Regions from separate parts of the Litchfieldella rifensis genome, predicted to be linked through region 1. Evidence: predicted binding sites of a transcription regulator. Region 1 holds the regulator's gene; the other holds the start of a gene.
What was found. The regulator PhoB, encoded in region 1, activates phosphate uptake and scavenging genes when phosphate is short. The targets are predictions, from matches to a motif close to TGTCATANNNNTGTCANA.
Positions count from the first base shown of each region.

Region 2: the regulator PhoB is predicted to act here: its motif matches at 2,489-2,506, upstream of ACFOEV_RS13790 (DUF6482 family protein).

Region 1 is NZ_JBHRUG010000019.1:123,913-128,330, forward strand. Features, by position in the region: gene cysZ (sulfate transporter CysZ) at 1-110, shown strand, start outside; gene phoR (phosphate regulon sensor histidine kinase PhoR) at 98-1,417, opposite strand; gene phoB (phosphate regulon transcriptional regulator PhoB) at 1,419-2,108, opposite strand; gene ubiA (4-hydroxybenzoate octaprenyltransferase) at 2,211-3,101, opposite strand; gene ACFOEV_RS09920 (chorismate--pyruvate lyase family protein) at 3,131-3,607, opposite strand; gene ACFOEV_RS09925 (NAD(P)/FAD-dependent oxidoreductase) at 3,755-4,418, shown strand, end outside.
Region 2 is NZ_JBHRUG010000027.1:256,355-260,772, reverse strand. Features, by position in the region: gene ACFOEV_RS13810 (Na+/H+ antiporter subunit E) at 1-117, shown strand, start outside; gene ACFOEV_RS13805 (K+/H+ antiporter subunit F) at 111-380, shown strand; gene ACFOEV_RS13800 (Na+/H+ antiporter subunit G) at 401-793, shown strand; gene hemH (ferrochelatase) at 944-1,933, opposite strand; gene ACFOEV_RS13790 (DUF6482 family protein) at 2,113-2,415, opposite strand; gene ACFOEV_RS13785 (hypothetical protein) at 2,554-2,841, opposite strand; gene dnaB (replicative DNA helicase) at 2,935-4,323, opposite strand.

The sequences.
Region 1 (4,418 bases):
GGATTCCGCTGGCCAACCTGTTCCTGCTGCCCGGCGCCGTGGCCGGCGCGGTGTTGATGTGGGACCGGCACTACCGCGATCCCGCCATGGGGGTGGTTCAGGCGCGCTGAACTTCGCTGCGATCGTTGTTGGTGGCGATCAGGCGCGTCTTGGGGAAGACGCAGCGGAACAAGGCACCGCTGCCGGGATGGGAGTCGATCTCGAGGCTCGCATCATGGCGCAGCAGCACGTGCTTGACGATGGCCAGCCCCAGGCCGGTCCCGCCGGTGGCGGTGCTGCGGCCCTTGTCGACACGGTAGAAGCGTTCGGTCAGGCGCGGGATATGCACCGGGTCGATACCGTCGCCGTCGTCCTCCACCTCGAGACAGGCACCGGCGCCGTAGGCGCGCCAACGCAACACGATATGGCAGCCCTCGGCGGTATAGCGCACGGCATTGAACACCAGGTTGGAAACGGCACTGCGCAATTCCTGTTCGCTGCCCAGCAACTGGCGGTCGTCGTCGAGTTCGACACTCAGGATGTGACGCCCGCCGGAGAGCGACTCGCCATCGCGGCGAATCGCCTCGAGCAGCTCGCTGACCCGTACCGGGGTCGCATCGTCGGTGCGCTGGTCGATCTCCAGGCGCGACAGCAGCAGCAGGTCGTTGACCAGGTTCTGCATGCGCGTGGTCTGTTCCTGCATCTGGGCCAGGCCACGCGCGAAGCGGGCCGGCAACTGGTCGGCGTAATCCGAGTAGGTCTCCAGATAGCCGCTGAGCACCGTCAGCGGCGTGCGCAGCTCATGCGAGACATTGGCCACGAAGTCGCGGCGCATCTGTTCCAGGCGGTGCAGCCGGGTGATGTCGCGGGCCATCAGCAAACGCTCGTCGTCGCCGTAGAGGGTGATCTGGAACTGCAGCACCCGGCGCTCGTCGATCGGGGATGGCAGGGTCAGCGGTTCGCGGTAGTCACGAGCATTGAAGTAGTCGATGAAGCGCGGATCGCGCAATAGGTTGGTGATGTGCTGGCCGCGGTCGTGAGCGGCCACCAGGCCCAGCATGCGCTCGGCGGCGCTGTTCCACCACTCGAGGTCGCCGCGCCGGTCGAGCATGACCACGCTGTCATTCATCGCCTCTGACGATTCCTGGATACGCCGCAGAGTGGAACGCAGGCGTTGTTGGGTGAGGCGCTGGCCCTTCTGGTACTTGTAGAGGCGATCGAACAGCTCCCCCCACACGCCGCTGCCAGCCGGTGGTTCGTCATGCGGGTGGCGGGTCAGCCAGCGATACAGGGCACGCAACTGGTACAGGTGCATCGCCAGGTAGATACCCAGCCCGGCGGCCAATCCCAGCCCGGGCACGCCGATCACCCAGCCCGCTGCCAGACCGGCGATGGCCAAGGCGGCTAGCCGCCACAGTTCGCGGGTCCAGAGATGCACGTCAGCCCTTGGCGGAGAACCGATAGCCGGTGCCGCGCACCGTCTGGATCAGATGCTGATGGGTGTCGCCCAACGCCTTGCGCAGGCGACGGATATGCACGTCCACGGTCCGCTCCTCGACATAGACATTACCGCCCCACACTTGATCGAGCAGTTGACTGCGAGTATAGGCGCGTTCCTGGTGGGTCATGAAGAACTGCAGCAGACGATATTCGGTAGGGCCGATATCCACGGCGCTGCCGTGGGCACTGACGCGATGGCTGGCCGGGTCCAGTATCAGGCCCTCGACCTCCACGGCTTCCTCGACCCCCTTGGGGGTGGTGCGCCGCAGCACCGCCTTGAGACGTGCCACCAGCTCGCGCGGCGAGAAGGGTTTGGTGATGTAGTCGTCGGCCCCCGCTTCGAGCCCCAGGATCTTGTTGTCCTCTTCGCTCTTGGCGGTGAGCAGGATGATGGGCAGCTCGGCGGTGGTCTCCTCACGCTTGAGGCGCCGCGCCAGTTCGATGCCGCTGGTGCCGGGCATCATCCAGTCGAGCAGCAGCAGGTCGGGTTGGTGATCGACCACCATGGCATGCGCTGTCTGGGCGCTGTCGGCTTCCAGTACCCGGTAGTCGGCCATTTCCAGGGCCACGGCAATCATCTCGCGGATCGAGGCTTCGTCATCGACGATCAGAACGGTCTTGGCGGTCATTGGCAGGCCTCATGAAGGCAATGACGGAGTGATGACGATTGCAACATGCTGATATGACAATACCATGACAGCCGCTCTTGGCCGAGCCTGATGTAGCCCCGCTCACCCGCTCGCGGGCGGCCACAGCGCCAGGACCAGGCCGGCGAAGACCACCAGGCCCGCCCAGTGGTTGTTGAGAAAGGCGCGGAAGCAGTGTTCGCGGGAACGGTCGTGGATCAGCCAATGCTGGTAGACGAAAATCGCCGCCATGGCCGCTAGCCCCAGCCAGTAGAAACCGCCCAATGCCAGGCGAATCCCGAGCCAGCCCAGCAGTCCCAGTGTCGCGAGTTGCAGCAGGCCGATCATCAGCTTGTCGGCGCGCCCGAACAGCACCGCGGTGGACTTGATGCCGATCTCGAGGTCGTCGTCGCGGTCGACCATGGCGTACTGGGTGTCGTAGGCCACCGTCCAGGCGACATTGGCGGCGAATAGCAGCCAGGCCTCCACCGGCAGTTCCTGACGTACCGCACCGAAGGCCATGGGGATCGCCCATGAAAAGGCAGCGCCGAGAAAGAGCTGCGGCAAGTGGGTATAGCGCTTCATGAAGGGATAGATGAAGGCGAGGGCCACGCCCACGAAGGACAGCATCACCGTGAACAGGTTGGTGAAACACACCAGCACGAAGGCGCTGGCCACCAGCACGCCGAACAATACCTTGGCTTCCCGCTCGCGGATGCGGCCGGTGGCCAGTGGCCGGTCGCGGGTGCGCTTGACGTGGCCATCGAAATGGCGATCGGCATAGTCGTTGACCACACAGCCGGCGGCCCGCATCAGATACACTCCGGCAACGAAGATCAACAGCACGTCACGGCTTGGCAGGCCCTCGGCAGCGATCCACAGCGCCCACAGTGTGGGCCACATCAGTAGCCAGGTGCCGATCGGGCGGTCGAGCCGCATCAGGTGCAGGAAATCGGGCAGGCGTCTGATGCCGCGGGGGGGCAAAGTCTGTTCCATCGCAACCTCCAGGACGATTGGCCGATATCCTAGCGCGGCGGCAGGCGCAAATCATCCGCCATGGTGTCGAGGAAGAATTCCTGAACCAGCACCGCGAAGCGCCCGTGGCGGAACACCGAGCGTCGTCCCCAGGGGCCAGGGGCTGGATAGAAGGGGGCCGGCTGGTGGGTGGTTTCGATGGAACTGCGTTCGAGGTCGGGTTGACGAAACAGCCAGCTCCCCAGGGAGCGCTCCCCCAGGCGGTCCAGGCGCTGGCCGCGCAGTTGCGCCAGGGGGGCCACCGAACGCGCTACCACCCAAGGGCGTTCGGCCACACTAAGCGCCACTTCGCGCAGCCAGGCATGCCGGCCCAACGGCAGACCCAGGGCCTGGGCCTCGTCACGCCGGGGGCGGCCGATGCGCTGGTCGAGCAAGCAGACGCGGAAGTCACGGCTTCCTGCGGCCGCGATCAGGCGCGCCGTCAGCGAATCGCTGGAGGCAACCCAATCCCACCAGGCGGGACTCATGGCCGGGCGACTGGCAGCGGCGGGATGCCAATGAGGGCATCTGCTCGCAACGATTGTCAGGCGATCGCGCACCTCGCGTCTCCGGGTCAGGAACGGGGCGCGTAGTGTAACATGTGGGCTCGATGATATTGGCTTGCCAGGAGCTTCATGAGCGAACCTCTGACCATTCTCGGTACCGGCATGGCTGGCCTCGGCCTGGCCCGACAACTGCGTGCCCGGGATCCCGAGCGAGCGATCACGCTGATTACGGCGGACAGTGGCGATGACTACTCCAAGCCCCTGCTGTCTACCGGGTTCGCCAAGGGCCTGCCCCCCGAACGCCTGGCGCAACGCTCGGCGTTGGAGGTGGCGGATCAACTGGAGGCGGTGGTGCGTACCCATACGCGGGTCACGGCCATCGATGTCGAGGCCAACACGCTGTGGCTGGATCGCGAAGCGCTGCCCTACGGCGAGTTGGTGATCGCCACCGGGGCGGTGCCGCAGCCGCCGATGGCGATTGCCGAGAGTGTCAGCGGGCGGGTCTTCACCATCAACGATCTCGATGATTACCGCGTCTTCCATCATGCCCTGAGTCGTCTCGGCCGGCCCGGCCGGGTAGCCATCGTCGGCGCCGGACTGGTGGGTTGCGAGTTCGCCAACGATCTCGCCGATGGCGGTCATCGGGTCTGCCTGATCGCTCCGGAAACCACGCCCTTGGCGCGTCTGCTGCCCGAGCCACTGGGCAAGGCGCTGGGCGATGCCATGCGCGATAGCGGTATCGAGCTGCGGATGGGGCGCACCCTGGCCACTCTCGAAGAGGGCGGAGCTAATG
Region 2 (4,418 bases), on a different contig from region 1:
CGCCTGGATGGCAAGACCCTGCTGATCCACGTCCTGGACATGGACGATGAAAAGGCCCTGATTGAGAGAATTCGCGAACGCTACGAGCGGCCGCTCCAGGAGATCTACGAATGCTAGATACGGCACTGAATATCAGTCTGGCGCTGATCCTGATGGCTCTGGCCTTGAACGCCTACCGCCTCGCCGTCGGCCCGAGCATGCCCGATCGCCTGCTGGCACTGGACACCATGTATGTCACCTCCATTGCCCTGATCGTGCTGATGGGGCTATGGCTCACTACCAAAACCTATTTCGAGGCGGCATTGCTGATCGCCATGCTCGGTTTCATCAGTACCGTGGCGGTGTGCAAGTATCTGCTGCGCGGCGACATCATCGAATAAGCCAAGGAGAGGAACACTACATGACCCATTACGTGATCCTGGAAGGCGTGGTCTCCTTTTTCCTGGTCGCCGGCGGGGCCTTCACCTTCATCGGCTCGCTGGGCATGGTCCGCCTGCGCGATTTCTACATGCGCCTGCACGGCCCTACCAAGGCCTCCACCCTAGGGATCGGCTGCATGCTGATCGCCTCGATGCTGTATTTCTGGGTGATTCAAAGTCAGCCCGTCGTCCAGGAAATGCTGATCACCCTGTTCCTGTTCATCACCGCTCCGGTGACGGCGCACCTGCTGGCCAAGACCGGGCTACACCTGCAACTCAAACATGCCGAAGAGACCCATTGCGAGCGGTCGGAATTGCTCGAGCAGGATGCCGGCGAGAAGCCGGTGCCACACCCCGACAGGGGGCATGGCTGAGGGAAGAAGGAAGAAGCAGTGTATTCAAAGGCAAGTTGTAGCTCGTAGCTCGTAGCTCGTAGCTCGTAGCTCGTAGCTCGTAGCTCGTAGCTCGTAGCTCGTAGCTCGTAGCTCGTAGCTCGTAGCCATTGGACGTTCGCGCCATGCCCCTTACCAGCCTTGGGTATGCTGCCCGACGAGCTGTGCCAGCAGGTCGATATGGTCGGCGCGGTCGTTGAGAGCCGGGATATAACGATAGGTCTTGCCGCCGGCTTGAACGAAGTTTTCGCGATTCTCTTCCTCCAGCTCCTCCAGGGTCTCGAGACAGTCGGCCGCGAAGGCCGGGCTGATGATATCGACGCGCTCGCCCCCTTCCCGCGCCCAGGCCTTGAGCGTCTCGTCGGTGTAGGGCTTGAGCCACTCCTCGCGACCGAAGCGCGACTGGTAAGTCATCTGCCACTCGTCGTCGCCAAGCCCCAAGGCCTCGGCCACCAGTCGACTGGTGGTTTCGCAATGACGTGGATAGGGGTCGCCCTGCTCGGCATAGCGTTGGGGAATGCCGTGGTAGGAGAGCATCAGCTTGCCACGTTCACCACCCTGTGCCTGCCAATGGTCGCGAATGCTCGCTGCCAATGCCTGAACGTAGGCCGGATGGTCGTGGTAATCGCGCACGAAACGCAGTTCCGGCAGGTGCGGACATGCCGAGAGGGCTCGCGCCAGGCGATCGAACACTGCAGCGGTGGTGGAGCGCGAGAACTGTGGGTATAGCGGCAGTACCAGAATGCGTTCGACACCGGCATCGCGCAGCTTGAGGCCGGCCTCCTCCATGCTTGGCTTGCCATAGGTCATGGCCAGCTCTACCGGGATCGCCTCACCGTGCCGGCGCTCCAGCGCCGCAGCCAGCGAGCGTTGCTGGCGTCGGCCGATCACCAGCAACGGTGATCCCTCCGCCATCCATACCGATTGGTAGGCCCTGGCCACCTTGCGCGGGCGAAAGCGCAGGATCACCCCATGCAGGATCAGCCACCACAGTGGACGCGGGGTGTCGACGACGCGCTTGTCCCACAGGAACTCGCCCAGATAGCGCCGTACCGCCTCGGGAGTCGGGGCATCGGGGGTTCCCAGGTTGACCAGCAGTACGCCGAATCGAGGGGTGGGCATGGGTGGAGCTCCTTGCGTAGTCATCAAGGAGCGAAGTGTACCAGCCTGGAGGCAAATCGATGGAATCAAGTTATACTATCGCTGCCATTTGTATAACTTCTGAGCAAGGAACGATCGCCACCGCGTTCGCCATGCACACGAACCGGCGGCCTGGGAAGTGTGGTCGCGATGGGTAACGATCAGAACACCAGCGGCATACGCGAGGTCAGCGGATCCCGATAGTGGGTTGCTCGCCCGATCATCTCGTCGTGGGCATCGTACTGCACGAGATAGGCACGATGGATGCCGCTGCGCTTGAGCTCCAGGTAGACGTCATCCAGCGAACGGAATAGCATCGGCTTGCCACGCCGGGTCAGCATATGGCGGTTGCCTTCCACGTCTTCCATCTCGATCTGGTAAAAGCGGCTGCTGGCATGAGTGATTACGCGAATCTCGAAGTTGTCCTGATGGCCGACGAAGGCCTTTAAGTCACTTAGTTCCATGGATCCTTCCCCTTGATTGGCCAAACCGACTGGCGATCACCGTATATAAATAGGGCACAGCATGGCTGCGCCCTATGACAATGTCATGTCCATACGATGTTGGGTATGTGACCCTATCCCACCCATCAGGTTCCCGGGCTACTGATAGCTGGAGGGATCGATGGCCTTGCCAAGGGAATTGCGGTCGACCCACTTTCCGGCCTTGGTCTCCTTGTAGCGGAACACCACCCGGTCACCGACCTGTACCGGAATCTCGGCCTCTTCGGTCTGGTAACTGTAGGTTTCGCCGTCCACTACCAAGCGATAGCGATAGAGATCCGGCATGCCCAGCCACTCCTTGAAGGGACCTTCACGCTCGATCTCCTGCAGTTCGCCGCGCGCTTCCAGCTTGGGGGTGCGCTTGCCACGCCGAAATCCGCCTGCCATATCCTCTCGTCTCCATGCCTGTAGTGAGGGGCGGCATTATAAGCCTCATACCCACGGGCTCAAGTCTCTGGCTCCTGAGATCGGGGATACCCCTCACTCGCCGAAATGCTGCCCATAGCTGTCGGGGGCCAGATCCTCGAAGCGCGTGTACTTGCCAATGAACGCCATATGCACGGTGCCAATGGGACCGTTACGCTGCTTGCCGATGATCAGCTCCGCCAGGCCCTGGTTGTCGGGGTTATCCGGATTATAGACCTCGTCGCGATAGACGAAGGCAATGACATCGGCATCCTGCTCGATGGCGCCGGACTCGCGCAGATCCGACATCACCGGGCGCTTGTTGGGCCGCTGCTCGAGGGAGCGGTTGAGCTGCGACAGGGCGATGACCGGACATCCGAACTCCTTGGCCAGCCCCTTCAGCGAGCGCGAGATCTCCGAGATCTCGCCGGTGCGGTTCTCGGAAAAGCCAGGGATCTGCATCAACTGCAGATAGTCGATCATGATCAGGCCGATATTGCCGTGCTCGCGCACCAGGCGGCGAATCCGTGAACGCATCTCGTTGGGCGACAGCGCCGCGGTATCGTCGATGAACAGCTGCTTGTCCTTGAGCAGGTTGACCGCCGAGGTCAGCCGCGGCCAGTCCTCGTCCTCGAGCTGACCGGTGCGTACGCGAGTCTGGTCGATACGCCCCAGTGACGACAGCATACGCAGCATCAGGGCATCGGCGGGCATCTCCATGGAGAACACCATCACCGGCTTGTCGCTGGAGATGACCGCATGCTCGACCAGGTTCATGGCAAAGGTGGTCTTGCCCATCGAGGGGCGCCCGGCGATGATCACCAGGTCCGAGGGCTGCAGACCCGAGGTCATATCATCCAGATCGCGGAAGCCGGTGGATAGCCCGGTCATCTGGCCCTGCATGTTGAACAGCTCGTCGATGCGATCCACCGCCTTGGCCAACAACTCGCTCATGCCGATGGGACCACCGGACTTGGGGCGCTCTTCGCTGATCTGGAACACCAGTCGCTCGGCCTCGTTGACCAGCTCATCGGCAGGCCGGCCCTGGGGACTGAAGGCGCTTTCGGCGACCTGGTTGGCGGCCTGGATCAGCTTGCGCAGCGTGGCCCGTTCGCGAACGATATCGGTATAGGCGCGGATATTGCTCGCCGAAGGCGTATTGCGGGCCAACTCGGCCAGGTAGGCCAGCCCCCCCACGGTATCGAGCTGGTCGCGATTCTCCAGTGCCTCGGACAGGGTCACCACATCCAGCGGGTGCCCACCCTCGGCCAGCGACTGCATGGCATTGAACACCAGACGATGCTCATAGCGGTAGAAATCCCCTGCCACCAGGCGTTCGGAAACGGTATCCCAGGCCTGATTGTCGAGCATCAGGCCACCCAATACCGACTGCTCGGCCTCCAGCGAATGCGGTGGCACCTTCAGCGCGGCAGTTTCCTGATCGAGCTCGACAGATTCATTCATGGCGGGCAAGGACCTTCGGCAATACGGGAAGCGGGCTCATTCTACCCCATCACCGCGCCACACCCTATGCTCCGCAAGCCACGCCGACAGGAAAA